DNA from 2 places in the Afipia sp. GW822-FHT03D08 genome. Region 1 is predicted to be linked to the other one. Evidence: predicted binding sites of a transcription regulator. Region 1 holds the regulator's gene; the other holds the start of a gene.
The links. The regulator LexA, encoded in region 1, represses DNA repair genes until DNA is damaged. The targets are predictions, from matches to a motif close to TGTTCNNNNTGTGTTCNG.
Positions count from the first base shown of each region.

Region 2: a site for LexA is predicted at 4,796-4,813, ahead of AC1RM7_RS16045 (ImuA family protein). Genes of this name have one in related genera too.

Region 1 covers NZ_JBXANK010000001.1:762,713-769,806, reverse strand. The annotation lists gene AC1RM7_RS03680 (ComEC/Rec2 family competence protein) at 1-1,293, shown strand, start outside; gene lexA (transcriptional repressor LexA) at 1,399-2,106, opposite strand; gene AC1RM7_RS03670 (molybdopterin molybdotransferase MoeA) at 2,319-3,527, opposite strand; gene moaC (cyclic pyranopterin monophosphate synthase MoaC) at 3,538-4,047, opposite strand; gene trpC (indole-3-glycerol phosphate synthase TrpC) at 4,051-4,872, opposite strand; gene trpD (anthranilate phosphoribosyltransferase) at 4,886-5,899, opposite strand; gene AC1RM7_RS03650 (peptidylprolyl isomerase) at 5,934-7,094, opposite strand, start outside.
Region 2 covers NZ_JBXANK010000002.1:201,878-208,971, forward strand. The annotation lists gene AC1RM7_RS16035 (error-prone DNA polymerase) at 1-2,465, opposite strand, end outside; gene AC1RM7_RS16040 (Y-family DNA polymerase) at 2,462-4,057, opposite strand; gene AC1RM7_RS16045 (ImuA family protein) at 3,948-4,733, opposite strand; gene AC1RM7_RS16050 (putative DNA modification/repair radical SAM protein) at 4,895-6,127, shown strand; gene AC1RM7_RS16055 (UdgX family uracil-DNA binding protein) at 6,130-7,094, shown strand, end outside.

The DNA of each region.
Region 1 (7,094 bases):
ACCGTGACATTTCCGATCAAGAAATGGTCCGCCGCCGCGGCGCTGATCGCCGCCGCTTTCTATCTGCTGCTGTCTGGGGCTGAGGTCGCCACGCAGCGTTCGTTCTTCATGACGGCGGTGGTGCTGATCGCGGTGATGGTCGACCGGCGCGCAATCACGTTCCGCACGCTGGCGGTGGCGGCGATGATCGTGCTCGCGATCGCGCCGGAAGCGCTGGTCCACCCAAGTTTTCAGATGTCGTTCGCGGCGACGCTTGGCCTCGTGGCGCTGATCCAGATCGGCATGCCGAACCTGTTTGCCTCGCCCGACAATTCGCAGGTGGCACGCGCGGCGCTCTGGGGTGGACGCGAAATCACCATGCTGGCGCTGGCGTCGCTGGTGGCCGGGTTCGCGACCATGCCCTACGCGGCGTTTCATTTTCATCGCGTGACGCATTACGGCGTGCTGGCCAATCTCGCGGCGATGCCGGTGGTCTCGATACTGGTGATGCCCGCAGGGCTGCTCGGGTTGCTTGCGATGCCGTTCGGTTTCGACGGCGTGTTCTGGCGGCTGATGGATGTCGGCATCGGATGGATGGTGGCGGTGTCGCAATGGGTGGCGGCGCTTCCCGGCGCGATCGGCCAGATCGCGTCATTCGGCGCCGGGCCGCTGGCGCTGATGAGCGCAGGCATTATCGCGCTCGGTTTGTTGCGGACGCCATTGCGATGGACGGGAGCAGGGCTCATTGCATTCGCAACGGTCTGGGCGCTGACCACGCCGCAGCCGGACATCCTTGTTGCGGGAGACGGCACCTCGGTCGCGGTGCGCGGGAAGGACGGCAGGCTGCGCCTGATGCGCACTGGAAAGGATGCTTTCCTGTCACGCGAATGGCTCGCAGCCGACGCCGACATGCGCAAGGCAACCGACGCGTCGCTGACCGACGGTGTCTCGTGCGACCCATCTGGATGCGTGGTGCAGGCTGCGGACGGCTCGACCGTAGCGCTGACGCTGAAGCCCGCCGCGTTCGCGGATGATTGCGCGCGGGCCGCGGTGATCGTGACACTGCGTCAGCCGCCCGCCGATTGTGCGGCCATGGTGCTGGATCAGGAAATGCTGCGCAGGCGCGGCACACTCGCCCTGCGCAAAACCGCAGACGGTTACGCGATCACGGCCAATAAGCCGCGCGGCGTCGACCGTCCGTGGTCACCGGCAAATGCCGATGATGACATCGAAACACCCGCTGCCCGGTCAAACCGTCCCGCACAGCCTGTCGATGCGACGCCGGCGGAGAGCGATCTCCAGCCGGACGATTGATCCAGCCGTCATTACGGACGGCCCAGCAAATTTAACGGGCAAGTTTCTGGATCCGGGTTCGCTCGCAAAAGCTCGCGCCCTGGAATGACAGGGAAACCGAAAGTCTCAGTACTTGCGGACGAGACCGATCAGTTTGCCCTGAATCCGCACGCGGTTGGGCGGCAGGATGCGGACTTCATAAGCCGCATTGGCCGGCTCCAGCGCGATGGACGCGCCGCGGCGGCGGAAGCGCTTCAGGGTGGCTTCTTCCTCGTCGATCAGCGCCACCACGATGTCGCCGGTGTCGGCGGTCTCGTTGCGCTGGATCAGCACGGTGTCGCCGTCGAGAATGCCGGCTTCCATCATGGAATCGCCGCGCACTTCGAGCGCGTAGTGTTCGCCGGAGCCGAGCATGTCGGGCGGCACGCTGATGGTGTGGCTGCGGGTCTGCAATGCCTCGATCGGCGTACCTGCTGCGATCCGACCCATGACCGGCACGACAACCGGGAAGCTGGCATCCTCATCAGGACCGACGGACGGAGCCGACCGGACCTTGCCGAGGTTGCCTTCGATGACGCTTGGCGTGAAGCCGCGGCGGGCGCCGCCGGGGCTGGCACTCGTTTCGGGAAGCTTGATGACCTCGATGGCGCGGGCCCGGTTGGCGAGCCTGCGGATGAAGCCGCGCTCCTCAAGGGCGGTAATGAGCCGGTGGATGCCGGACTTGGACCGCAGGTCCAGCGCGTCCTTCATTTCGTCGAAGGAGGGCGGAACACCAGCTTCCTTGAGCCGCTCGTTGATGAAGCGCAGAAGCTCGTATTGTTTGCGTGTCAGCATCTGAATTGGTCCCCGATCCCAAGGATCTCAAGAATTCCCGCGTTCTGATCCGAAGCCGCGCCTCTCTGGATCCCCACTGAGAACAAATGGAAAGGGACACTCAGGAGTAGCGAGTCACTCGAAACAAATCATGAACGAACACTATCTGTTCCATATGTGTTCCGCAACCCCTTAATTTCACGTCAACGACGGGGCCCGTGTGATCGGGATTGTCAGTCCGGCAGCCGCAGGATCGTGCAGGGCGAGCCGGCGGGGGCCGCGGGCGCGAATGGCGGACGGATGATCAGCGCATTCGCTTCGACCAGTTTTGCCACCAGCGAACTGTCTTGCGCGCCCACCGACGTAGCGACGGGCACACCGTCGCTGCCGGCTGTGACGCGCGCCCGCAGGTAGTCTTGCCGCTTGTCGTTGGCGGGCAGCTCGCGCCCAAGCCTGGCTTGCTCGAGTGGATGATCGATCGTGGTTCGCCCGGAGAGCGAACGGATCAGCGGTACCAGAAACAGGAAGGCGCAGACGTAGGACGACACGGGGTTCCCGGGCAGGCCGAGCACGCGCATTGCTCCGAGCCTTCCGTTCATCATCGGCTTGCCGGGCCGCAGCGCGATCTTCCAGAAGGCCATGTCGAAGCCTTCGGTTGTCAGCGCGGCCTGAACCAGATCGTGATCGCCGACCGATGCGCCGCCGGTGGTGACAAGAACGTCTGCTCCGAGATCGCGCGCGCGCCGGATGCCGCCGGAGGTCTCTTCGAGTGTGTCGCGCGCGATGCCGAGTTCGATCACGTCCGCGCCTTCGCTGCGCGCGAGTGCAGCCAGCGCGAAGACATTGCTGTAGACGATCTGACCGGGGCCGGGTGTCGTGCCGGGAGGCACCAGTTCGTCGCCGGTCGCGAGGATCGCCACCTTGGGACGGCGGTGCACCGGCAACCGCGGATGGTTCATGCCGGCCGCCAGCGCGAGGGCGCGGTCGTTGAGCAGAGAGCCGCGCGGCAGCAGCACGTCGCCCTCGTGGAAATCGATACCGGCGGGACGGATGTTTTTTCCTGCGGTAATAGCTTCGTTGACGACGACAAACTCACCGTCACGCGCGGCGTCTTCCTGAATGACCACCGCGTCCACGCCGCCGGGAACAACGCCGCCGGTAAAGATGCGCGCAGCCTGTCCGGCGCCGATGCTCTGATTAAAGGGCCGTCCGGCCGCGACTTCGCCGATCACCTTCAGCCGTGCGCCCGGCAGGGCATCTGCGGCGCGCACCGCGTATCCGTCCATCGCCGACAGCGCGACGGGAGGCTGGGTGCGGAGCGCTGCGACGTCGCGGGACAGCGTGCGATGAAACGCATCTTGGAGCGCAACCGTCTCTTCGGGCAACGCAGCGGCGTCCTTGAGAACGGCGGCATAGGCCTCGGCGACCGGCATCAGCGCCATGGTGCGATCCTCAATAGTCCGCCAGATAGTGGCCGGACTTGCCGCCCTTTTTCTCGACCAGACGGATGGCTTCGATCTGGATGCCGCGCTCCACGGCCTTCACCATGTCGTAGATGGTGAGGCAGGCCACCGACACGGCGGTCAGCGCTTCCATCTCGACGCCGGTCGGGCCTTTCACTTTCACCGTGGCACGCACGCGGCAACCCGGCAGCTTGGTGTCGGGCGTAATGTCGAGCGTGACCTTTGAGAGAGCCAGCGGATGACAGAGCGGAATGAGGTCGGAGGTCCGCTTCGCCGCCATGATGCCCGCGACGCGCGCGGTGCCCAGCACGTCGCCCTTGGCGGCGTTGCCCTTCACAATCAGATCAAGCGTCTTGCGGGTCATGATGACCCGGCCTTCGGCCACCGCGACACGCTCGGTATCCGGCTTGGCCGAGACGTCGACCATGCGTGCTTCACCCTTGGCGTCGATATGGGTGAGGGCGGCGCCTGCTTTCGTCTTTGATGTCTTTTTGGCCACGGTTCAGCGCGTCCCGGTGGCGCGTTGCGCATCGCTGCGGGCGAGCAGGGTGCGCGTTGCAGCCGTCACATCGGCCTGACGCATCAGGCTCTCGCCGACGAGAAAGGTGTTCATGCCCACGCGCGCAAGACGGGAGAGATCCTCCGGCGCGAAGATGCCGCTTTCGCCGACACTGATGCGATCCTTCGGAATCAGCGGAGCGAGTTCTTCACTGGTGGCAAGCGTCGTCTCGAAGGTGCGCAGGTTGCGATTGTTGACGCCAAGTAGCGGCGACTTCAGTTTCAATGCGCGGTCGAGTTCCTCGCGGTTATGGACTTCGAGCAGCACGTCCATGCCATGCGCGAATGCGGCATCCTCGATATCTTTCGCCGCAGCATCGTCAAGCGCGGCCATGATAATCAGGATGCAGTCCGCGCCATGTGCCCGCGCTTCCGCCACCTGATAGGTGTCGTACATGAAATCCTTGCGCAACACCGGCAGCGAGACGGCCGCACGTGCCGCAACCATGAAAGCGAGCGATCCCTGGAACGATGGCGTATCGGTCAGCACCGAGAGGCAAGCCGCGCCGCCCGCCTCGTAAGCCTTGGCGAGAGCAGGCGGATCGAAGTCGGCGCGAATGAGTCCCTTCGACGGCGAGGCCTTCTTGATCTCGGCGATCAGTGCGTAGTCGCCGTTGGCGTGCTTCGCGCGAATGGCTTTGGCAAAGCCGCGCGGCGCGGATGCGGCCTTGGCGCGCGCCTCGACCTCGGCGAGCGGAAGCGCGCGCTTGGCAGCGGCGATTTCCTCGCGCTTGTAGGTTTCGATTTTATCGAGGATGTCCGACAAGGGTATTGGCTCCTCAAGCATTGGAGACGGCGACAAGGCGCTTGAGCCTGTCCGCCGCCGCACCAGTGTCCAGCGCCTTGGTGCCGAGCGCAACGCCTTCCTTGAGGTCCCTGGCCTTGCCGGCGACCACGAGGGCAGCGGCGGCATTCAACAGCGCGACGTTGCGATAGGCGTTCTGTTTGCCTTCCAGAACATCGCGAAGCGCCCTGGCGTTGGCCTCGGCACCGCCGCCCTTCAGGTCCGCGCTGGTGGCGCGTGGCAGCCCGCCGTCGTCCGGCGTGACTTCAAATGTGCGGATGTTGCCCTTTTCGAGAGCCGCGACGAAGGTCGGGCCGGTGAGGGTGATCTCGTCGAGGCCGTCGGAGCCATGCACGACCCACACCGATTCCGCGCCGAGATTCTTCAGCACCTGCGCCAGCGGCTCGACCCAGTGCTTCGAAAACACACCGACCATCTGCCGCTTGACGCCCGCGGGATTGGACAGCGGTCCGAGCAGATTGAAGATGGTGCGGGTGGCGAGTTCGACGCGGGTAGGGCCGACGTTCTTCATCGCCGGGTGATGCGTTGGCGCGAACATGAATCCGATGCCTGCCTCGGCGATACAGCGGCTTACGCCTTCCGGCGCAATGTTGATGTTGACGCCGAGCGCCGCGAGCGCATCGGCAGCGCCGGACTTTGACGACAGCGCGCGGTTGCCGTGCTTGGCGACGGGGACGCCCGCGCCGGCAAGAATGAACGATGCGCAGGTCGAGACATTGACCGATCCCGAGCCATCGCCGCCGGTGCCGACGATATCGACCGCATCGGCGGGCGCTTTCACGGTCAGCATCTTGGAGCGCATCGCGGAGACCGCGCCGGTGATTTCGTCGACGGTCTCGCCGCGCACGCGCAGGCCCATCAGGAGGGCGCCCATCTGCGAGGGCGTCGCTTCGCCGGACATCATGCGGTCGAACGCCGATGCCGCTTCGTCACGCGACAGCGCTGCGCCGGTGGCGACTTTTCCGATAATGGCTTTCAGATCGTCCATGTGACTTCCGCTCAAATGAGCTTTTATTCCAACATCACTGAGCGGCTGTGGCTCCCGTCGCCACGGCAAACGCGTTCTGGTTGATCGTCACGCCAATCTCGGTTTCGAGCTTCGCGATATAGGCGGTGAGTTGCTCTTCCATTTCCGCGCGGCGGAGGCTTTCGGTCAGCTTCTTCACATCCTCGGACGCAAGATCGACCGGCGGCACGACGACGTCGGTCACCTTGAACACAATCCACTCGCTGCCGCCGCCGCCTTCGGTCTGGCCGACGCCGTCCTTTGGCGTGCGGAACGCAGCCGTCACCAGCCGCTCGGGAATATCCTTGGCGTCGGTGTCGCGCTTGAACAGCTTGGCGGTCTCGACCTTGAGTCCAGCAGCCGCGGCTTCGGCGTCGAAGGCTGCGCCCTTTTCCAGCTTTCCGACAATCTCGGTGGCCTTGGCGCGCAGGCGGGCCGAGATTTGCTCATCGCGCCAGCGCGCTTCGACCTGATCCTTCACCTCATCGAGCGAACGGTCGCGCGACGGCGTCACGCCGAGGACATCGAACCAAAGCTCGCCGCCGTTGTACTGCACCGGCTCGTTCTCCACGCCGATGTTGCTGGCGAATGCGGGCGAGACGAGATCGATGCCTTGCGGCAAACCGGCCACCAGCTTGCCGTCCGGGCCGCGGCCAGAGCGATCGATGGCTTCGATCGTGGTTGCCTTAAACCCGAGCTTCTGGGCAGCTTCGGCAATGTTCGATCCGCCGCCGCGCTCGTCCTCGATCTTGTTGTGCAGATCCTGCATCTGGGCCCGCGCACGCTCCAGCGCAATCTCGCGCTTGATCGTCGGTGCAACGGCCTCATAGGTCGGGTTGGTGCCGGGTTCTACCTTGGTGACTTTGAGCAGCGCCGTGATGAGGGTGCCCTTGACCGGCTCGCTCACGGTGTTCGGCGCGAGCGCGAATGCGGCGTCGGCGATGGCGGAGTCTCCGATCGAAGCCTTCGCCACGTTGCCGAGGTCGATATCGGCCGTGGTCAGCTTGCGCTCCTTGGCGATGTCCTCGAACGATGTTCCGGCCTTGATGCGATCGCTTGCCGCCTTGGCTTCATCGGCGTTCGGGAACGGGATCTGGAACACCTGACGCTTCTCGGGAGTCGCGTAGCGCTCGCGGCGCTGTTCGAAGACCTTCTTCGCGTCTTCGTCAGATACGGT
Region 2 (7,094 bases), on a different contig from region 1:
AATCCGAGCCGCACCGCGCAATACTTTCCGGTCCGCTCTTCCAGGGTATTCTGCCCAAAACTGTGAGATACATCGATCTCGCGCACCGTGACGCCGTTCTTGCGCGCGTCACCAACGATCTGCGCGGGTGCATAAAATCCCATCGGCTGCGAATTCAAGAGACCGCAGCAAAATGCATCGGGATGGTAATGCTTGAGCCACGACGACACATAGACAAGCTGCGCGAACGCCGACGCGTGACTTTCGGGGAAGCCATAGCTGCCGAAGCCCTTGATCTGATCGAAGCAGCTTTGCGCGAACTTCGGATCGTATCCGCGCTTGATCATGCGACCGACCATGCGCTCCTCGAACTTCGGCATGGTGCCGACATTGCGGAACGTCGCCATCGCGCGTCGCAACCCGTTGGCTTCCTCCGATGTGAACTCAGCAGCCGCCATGGCGATGCGCATCGCCTGTTCCTGAAACAGCGGCACGCCGAGCGTCTTTCGCAACACGTCCTTCAGTTCATTCTTGTTGCCGCCCTTCGGATAGGGATATTCGATCTCCTCCTCTTTCATCTGCCGCCGCTTCAGATATGGATGCACCATGTTGCCCTGGATCGGCCCGGGCCTGACGATGGCGACCTCGATGACAAGATCGTAGAAGGTACGTGGCTTCAGGCGCGGCAGCATATTCATCTGCGCGCGGCTTTCGACCTGGAACACACCGAGCGATTCACCCCGGCACAGCATGTCGAAGACCGGGCCGCTATCTTCATTCTCCGCCTTGATGTCCGCCAGTTCGTATCGCCTGCCCTTGTGATGTTCGATCAGGTCGAAGCACTTGCGGATGCAGGTCAGCATGCCGAGCGCCAGCACGTCGACCTTCATCATCTTCAACGTGTCGATGTCGTCCTTGTCCCACTCGATGAAGGTGCGATCATCCATCGCGGCATTGCCGATGGGGGCATAAGTGTCGAGATTGTCCTGTGTCAGCACATAGCCGCCGACATGCTGCGACAGGTGGCGCGGAAACTCGATCAGCTCGGTGGCGAGTTCAACGGCGCGGCGGATCATGCCATTCTGCGGATCGAAGCCCGCCTGCCTGATCTGCATATCGCTGACCCCTGTGCCCCAACTACCCCACACCGTATCGGCGAGCGCGGCTGTCACATCTTCGGTCAGGCCGAGCGCCTTGCCCACATCGCGGATGGCGCTGCGCGGACGATAATGAATGACGGTGGCGACAATCGCAGCCCGGTGGCGGCCATAGCGGCGATAGACGTATTGCATCACCTCTTCACGTCGGGAATGCTCGAAATCGACATCGATATCGGGAGGCTCGAGCCGTTCCTCGGAGATGAAGCGTTCGAACAGCACATCCGTTTCGGCGGGATTTACCGAGGTGATGCCGAGCATGTAGCAGACGGCGGAATTCGCGGCTGAACCCCGCCCCTGACACAGGATATTCTGGCTGCGGGCATAGTGGACGATGTCATGCACCGTCAGAAAGTAATGCGCGTATTTGAGCTTTTCGATCAGCCTGAGTTCCTTGATCAGCGTGCCGCGCAGCTTGTCGTCGATCCCCTTGGGGAAATATTTTTCGACGCCTGCCCATGTCAGATCTTCGAGATGCTGCTGCGCGCTTTTCCCCGCTGGGACAGGTTCATCCGGATACTGATACTTGAGTTCGTCGAGCGTGAACGTGATGCGATCGGCGAAGCGCATCGTTTCCGCAACCGCTTCGGGCAGATCGCGAAACAGCCGCGCCATTTCGAAGCCGGGTTTCAGATGCCGCTCGGCATTGGCTTCGAGCCGCCTGCCGGCACGCATGATCGTCGTCTTTTCCCGGATACAGGTCAGCACATCCTGCAAGAGCCGGCGCGCCGGGTGATGGTAAAGCACCTCGTTGGTCGCCAGCAGCGGCACGCGAACCGAAACGGCAAGACGCTGAAGCCTGCCAAGACGCCGCCTGTCATCACCGCGATACAACAGGCTCGCAGCGAGCCATATATCTTTTGCACCGTCGGCGCGGCTGCGCTTCAATCGATCGAGAACCTTCAAGGCCGTTGCAGCCTCAAAACGGTGCGGCAGCACAAGAACTAGCAACTGCCCTTCGGCAAAATCGAGCAGATCGTCGAGCGTGAGATGACACTCACCCTTCTCCGCCTTGAGTTTGCCGCGCGTCAGCAACTGGCACAGCCGGCCATAGGCGGCGCGGTCGCGCGGATAGATCAGGATATCCGGCGTTCCATCGATAAATACGAGGCGGGCTCCAATCAGCAATCTGGGTTTGAATTTGACATCTGGGTTCCCGAGTTCCTTGTAGGCGCGCACGACACCGGCCAGTGTGTTGCGGTCGGCGATGCCGATAGCTGGAATGCGAAATTCGCCGGCCTGATGCACATATTCCTGCGGCTGCGATCCGCCGCGCAGGAACGAGAAGTTCGTCGTGATCCCGATTTCCGCATAGTCGGTGACTTTCATGCGAACAGCCCATGCACGAACCATTTCGGCTGAACCGGTTCGCCCTCGTCGGTGACAAGTTCGCTGCCGTAAAGACCATCGCGATAAATCCAGAAGCGCATTCCTTCCGCATCCTCGACGCGGAAATAATCACGCGTCAGCGTTTCTGGCTTCTGTCTCCACCATTCCATGGCGATGCGCTCCGGCCCCTCGACACGCACCACCGCATGGGTCGCACGCCGCCACGTAAACCGGGGCGGAGGTCCGTCAGGGACCGCGGCAGCAGTGACCTTGATTTCTTCCGGCCGCTCGAACAGCCGCAGCGGGCGCAGCGGCGGTTCGGCTTCGGCGCGCGCAGGCCACTCGGCGCTAGAAGCCGCGGCGAGATGTTGTTGCGCCGGAACAGCCAGCGCAGCGCGTTCCGGAATATGCGTATCCTTCGGCAGATGAACAACAACGCGCCTGCCGCCAAGACGCGCGGCGAGACGGTCGGCCAGCGCCGCCACTTCATCATTGTCCCGGGTACGGGTATCAAAATCGCGCTGCTCTTGCACCACAATCTCGACGCGGCTGGCCGACAGGCGGATCAGATCGAACCCGAAGCCGGGATCGAGCGGATCGGCCAGCGCATCGAGCCGCTCGCGGAACAGACGATCGACGACATTGACCCTGGTGACCGGCTGTCCAGCCTCCACCGTGATGGTGCGCACCGCGCCGTCGGTGCGGAAAAAGCTGGCCTCCAACTGCCGCGCGCCCTTGCCTTGCTTGTCCATCGCCGCGACCAGCATCTGCGCCAGACCGGAGAGGATGGCTGCGATCACAGTGTGGGTGGCGACCGGTTCGGCGAAACGCTTTTCCACCATGAAATCCGGCAGCGGCTTGCGAGGCGAGATTGGCGCGTCGGCCTGCCCCAACGCCTGTTGCAACAAACTCACGAACGCCGCGCCGAAGCGTGCGGCAAGTTCATGCGGCGCGCGCGCCGCCACATCGCCAACCGTTTTCAGACCAGCGCGGCGCAGGCCTCGTGTGATCGCATCATCAGCACCAAGCGCGTACACCGGCAGAGGTGCGACGGCACGCGCCTCCTCTCCATCGGGAACGATGCAGCTTCGCGCCGCGCGCGCCACGGTGCGCGCACAGACCGGCGTGCTGGCAATCGCCGCGTTGACGACAAAACCTTGCCGCGCCAGCAATCCGCAGACGTTGCGCAGCATCGCTGCCTCGCCGCCGAACAGATGCGCACAGCCGCTGATATCGAGCAGCAATCCATCAGGCGCATCGAGCGCCACCAGCGGCGTGAAGCGGTCGCACCAGTCGGCGATAGCTTCCATCAGTTTTGCATCCGCCGCCTCATCCGCGTCGAACACCTCCACATCGGGACAGACTGCGCGCGCGTTCGCCAGCGGCAGCCCGATCTCAAGGCCGATATCGGCAGCGGCGTCGTTCAGCGCGGAAATTTGCAGCGCATTGTTCAGTTTTCCGACGACCACACACGGACGCGCATCATCCGGCGCGGCGTCTTGTCCCGACAACTGACGCTTCAAGCGATCTGTCGGCAGGCGCGGCAGCCACAGGCTGAGAATGCGCCGTACCTTCACGGAAGAGGCCCTCATCACATTTCCACTCCATGATCCATTGTCCGGTCTGGCCGTGACGGTTGCGAATGAGCCGTGCGTCCAGCATCGGCGCGCCCCACACCTCGGTTTCGGAAAGTGAAGGCGCGGGACGCACCACCCACCGCGTCTCCGCCGTGCTGGCGGACGGCGTGGCGGCCGTACGCAACATCAGGCACGTGACATTCGACGCGCGCGCGGCCAGCGTCAGCCTGCGGCTTGCGACCAGGTCGAGTGCCCGCACTTCGCCCCAGACATCCAGCACCACGGCACCCAGCGCATCGCAGGCGATGGCGTCGGCTGCGGCACGCAGCGCCGTCTCGGCATCCGTTGCCCGGACCGTCACTAAGAGACGCGGATCAAGCCCAAGTTCATTGAGGCCGCTCATCGAGAGCGCACCGGATTCAAGTTCCGCAAAATCCTGCCGCACCCACACCAGCGGCCGCTGCCCCGCGAGGCGATGTGCCAGCCCCGCAATAAAGCCCGTCGCCGCCGCGCCATGACGGCCACCCTCGGCGAAGACCTCATGAAGCGCGCCGCGCACCAGCCCGCCCTGCAACACGGTGTCCGCACCCACATGGCCCAGCGCCACGCGCGCAAGGCCACCGGCTTCGCCCTCAAGGCGGCCGATGGTCCCTCGCAAGGACGCAAGCGTGGTCATGCACGCGCCGGTCATGCGCCGCTCCTGGAATTCTGGTCCGTCATCTGGGGGTGGATTGAACGAATGACGGACTTATTTGTTCATGATATGTTCTAATATAAAGCTAAGAGCGAACGGAGAGTCAACCGGACTTTGGGACGGCCTCTTTCTTTAACGAAAACAATGAGATTCGATCCATGGACGTTCAGCGCAAACTCGAAATTCTGGCGGATGCTGCCAAATACGATGCTTCCTGCGCTTCCAGCGGGACGGAAACGCGCGATAGCCGCAACGGCAAGGGCATGGGCTCGACCGATGCCGGTATGGGCATCTGCCATTCCTATGCGCCGGATGGCCGCTGCATTTCGCTGCTGAAAATCCTGCTGACCAACGCCTGCAACTACGATTGCCTCTATTGCATCAACCGCGCGTCCTCGAATGTTCAGCGCGCGCGCTTCACCGTGGAGGAAGCCGTCAAGCTGACACTCGATTTCTACCGGCGCAATTATATCGAAGGACTGTTTCTCTCCTCAGGCATCATTCGCAGTCCGAACTACACCATGGAGCAGGTGGTCCGCGTCGCGCGCAGCCTGCGCGAAGATCATCATTTCCGCGGCTACATCCACCTGAAGACAATCCCTGAAGCCGATGAAGCCCTGATCGCCGAGGCCGGGAAATATGCCGACCGCCTCAGCATCAACATCGAAGTACCGACGGAGAGCAGTCTCTCGAAACTCGCGCCGGAAAAAGACGTCCGCGCCATCCGGCGAACCATGGGCCGGCTCAGGCTCAGGCTCGATGAAGCGCAAGAAACAAAGAAGGACAAACGAGCGCCGCGCTTCGCACCCGCTGGTCAAAGCACACAGATGATCGTGGGCGCTGATACCTCGAACGATCAAACCATTCTGGAAACCAGCGCCAATCTCTACGGCTCTTATAAACTCAAGCGCGTCTATTATTCGGCATTCAGTCCAATTCCCGATGCCAGCCGCAGCCTTCCCTTGCAGGCGCCGCCGCTGATACGCGAGCATCGGCTGTATCAGGCCGACTGGCTGCTGCGGGTTTACGGGTTCGATCTCGGCGAGATCACCGATCCGCTCGAGGGCGGCATGCTGCCTCTCGACATCGACCCGAAACTGGCGTGGGCTTTACGCCATCGCGAACGCTTTCCGCTCGATGTCAATCGCGCCAGCCGCGAGGATTTGCTGCGCGTTCCCGGCTTCGGGGTGAAAACCGTTGATCGCATTATTTCCGCGCGCCGCGTCACCAACCTGTGCAGCGCCGATCTCGCACGCCTGCGCGTTCCTCGGAACAAGGTGCTGCCCTTTATCGTTCTTCCTGACCACAAGCCGCCAGCGCAAGTCCTCGACAGCAACCGTCTGCTGCAATTGTTCCGTCCGCCGGCAACGCAAATGGGATTCGGATTTTAAAATTGCACGTCATCAGCCTCGACAACGAAACGGACTTCAACGGGTGGCGCAATGCTGCGCGGGCCCTCGCATCGAACGGCATCGCGCCGAACGATGTGACATGGACCGTGGCAGGGGGAGACGCGGTCCTGTTCACGCCTTCCGCTATTCCCGCCTTCGATACGGAACAGTCATTCAACGTGCCCGCTGCTTTCGTGCAACTCGCAAAAACCGCGATCCTCAATCGCAATCCGGAACGCTTTGCGTTGCTGTATGGCCTGCTTTGGCGATTGCGGACACACCCGCGCCTGATGGGTGCGGCAACCGATGCCGATGTTGTCTGGGTGCAGTCCCTCGCGAAAGAGGTTCGCCGCGACGAGCACAAGATGCATGCCTTCGTCCGGTTTCGCGAATTCGGCCGTGGCAACGATTTTCGCTTCGTCGCATGGTTCGAGCCCGACCATCATATCGTGGAACTGGCTGCACCATTCTTCGAGCGCCGTTTCGCCGATATGGCGTGGTCGATTCTCACGCCGGATCGCTGCGCCCACTGGGACGGGTGCAAGACGATCTTCACACCTGGCGCGTTGAAATCAGACGCGCCCTCCAGTGATCCGCTCGAAGACATCTGGCGCACCTACTACGCAAACATCTTCAATCCCGCACGGCTCAAGATCAAAGCCATGCAAGCGGAAATGCCCAAGAAATACTGGCGGAACCTTCCCGAGGCCCCGCTGATTGATACGCTAATTGCAAAAGCCGGACTCATGACGCAGGCCATGATCGACAGCGAGGCTTCAGTGCCGCGCGCATCGCAGCAACGGAGGGATGAACCGATGAAATCACCATCGGTCCATACAAAGCCCGGCAGCCTCGCTACGATCCGCGCCGAGGCCGCCGATTGCCGCTCCTGTCATCTTTGGAAGGATGCGACCCAAACTGTGTTTGGCGAAGGCCCAAACCACGCGCCAATCATGCTGGTCGGCGA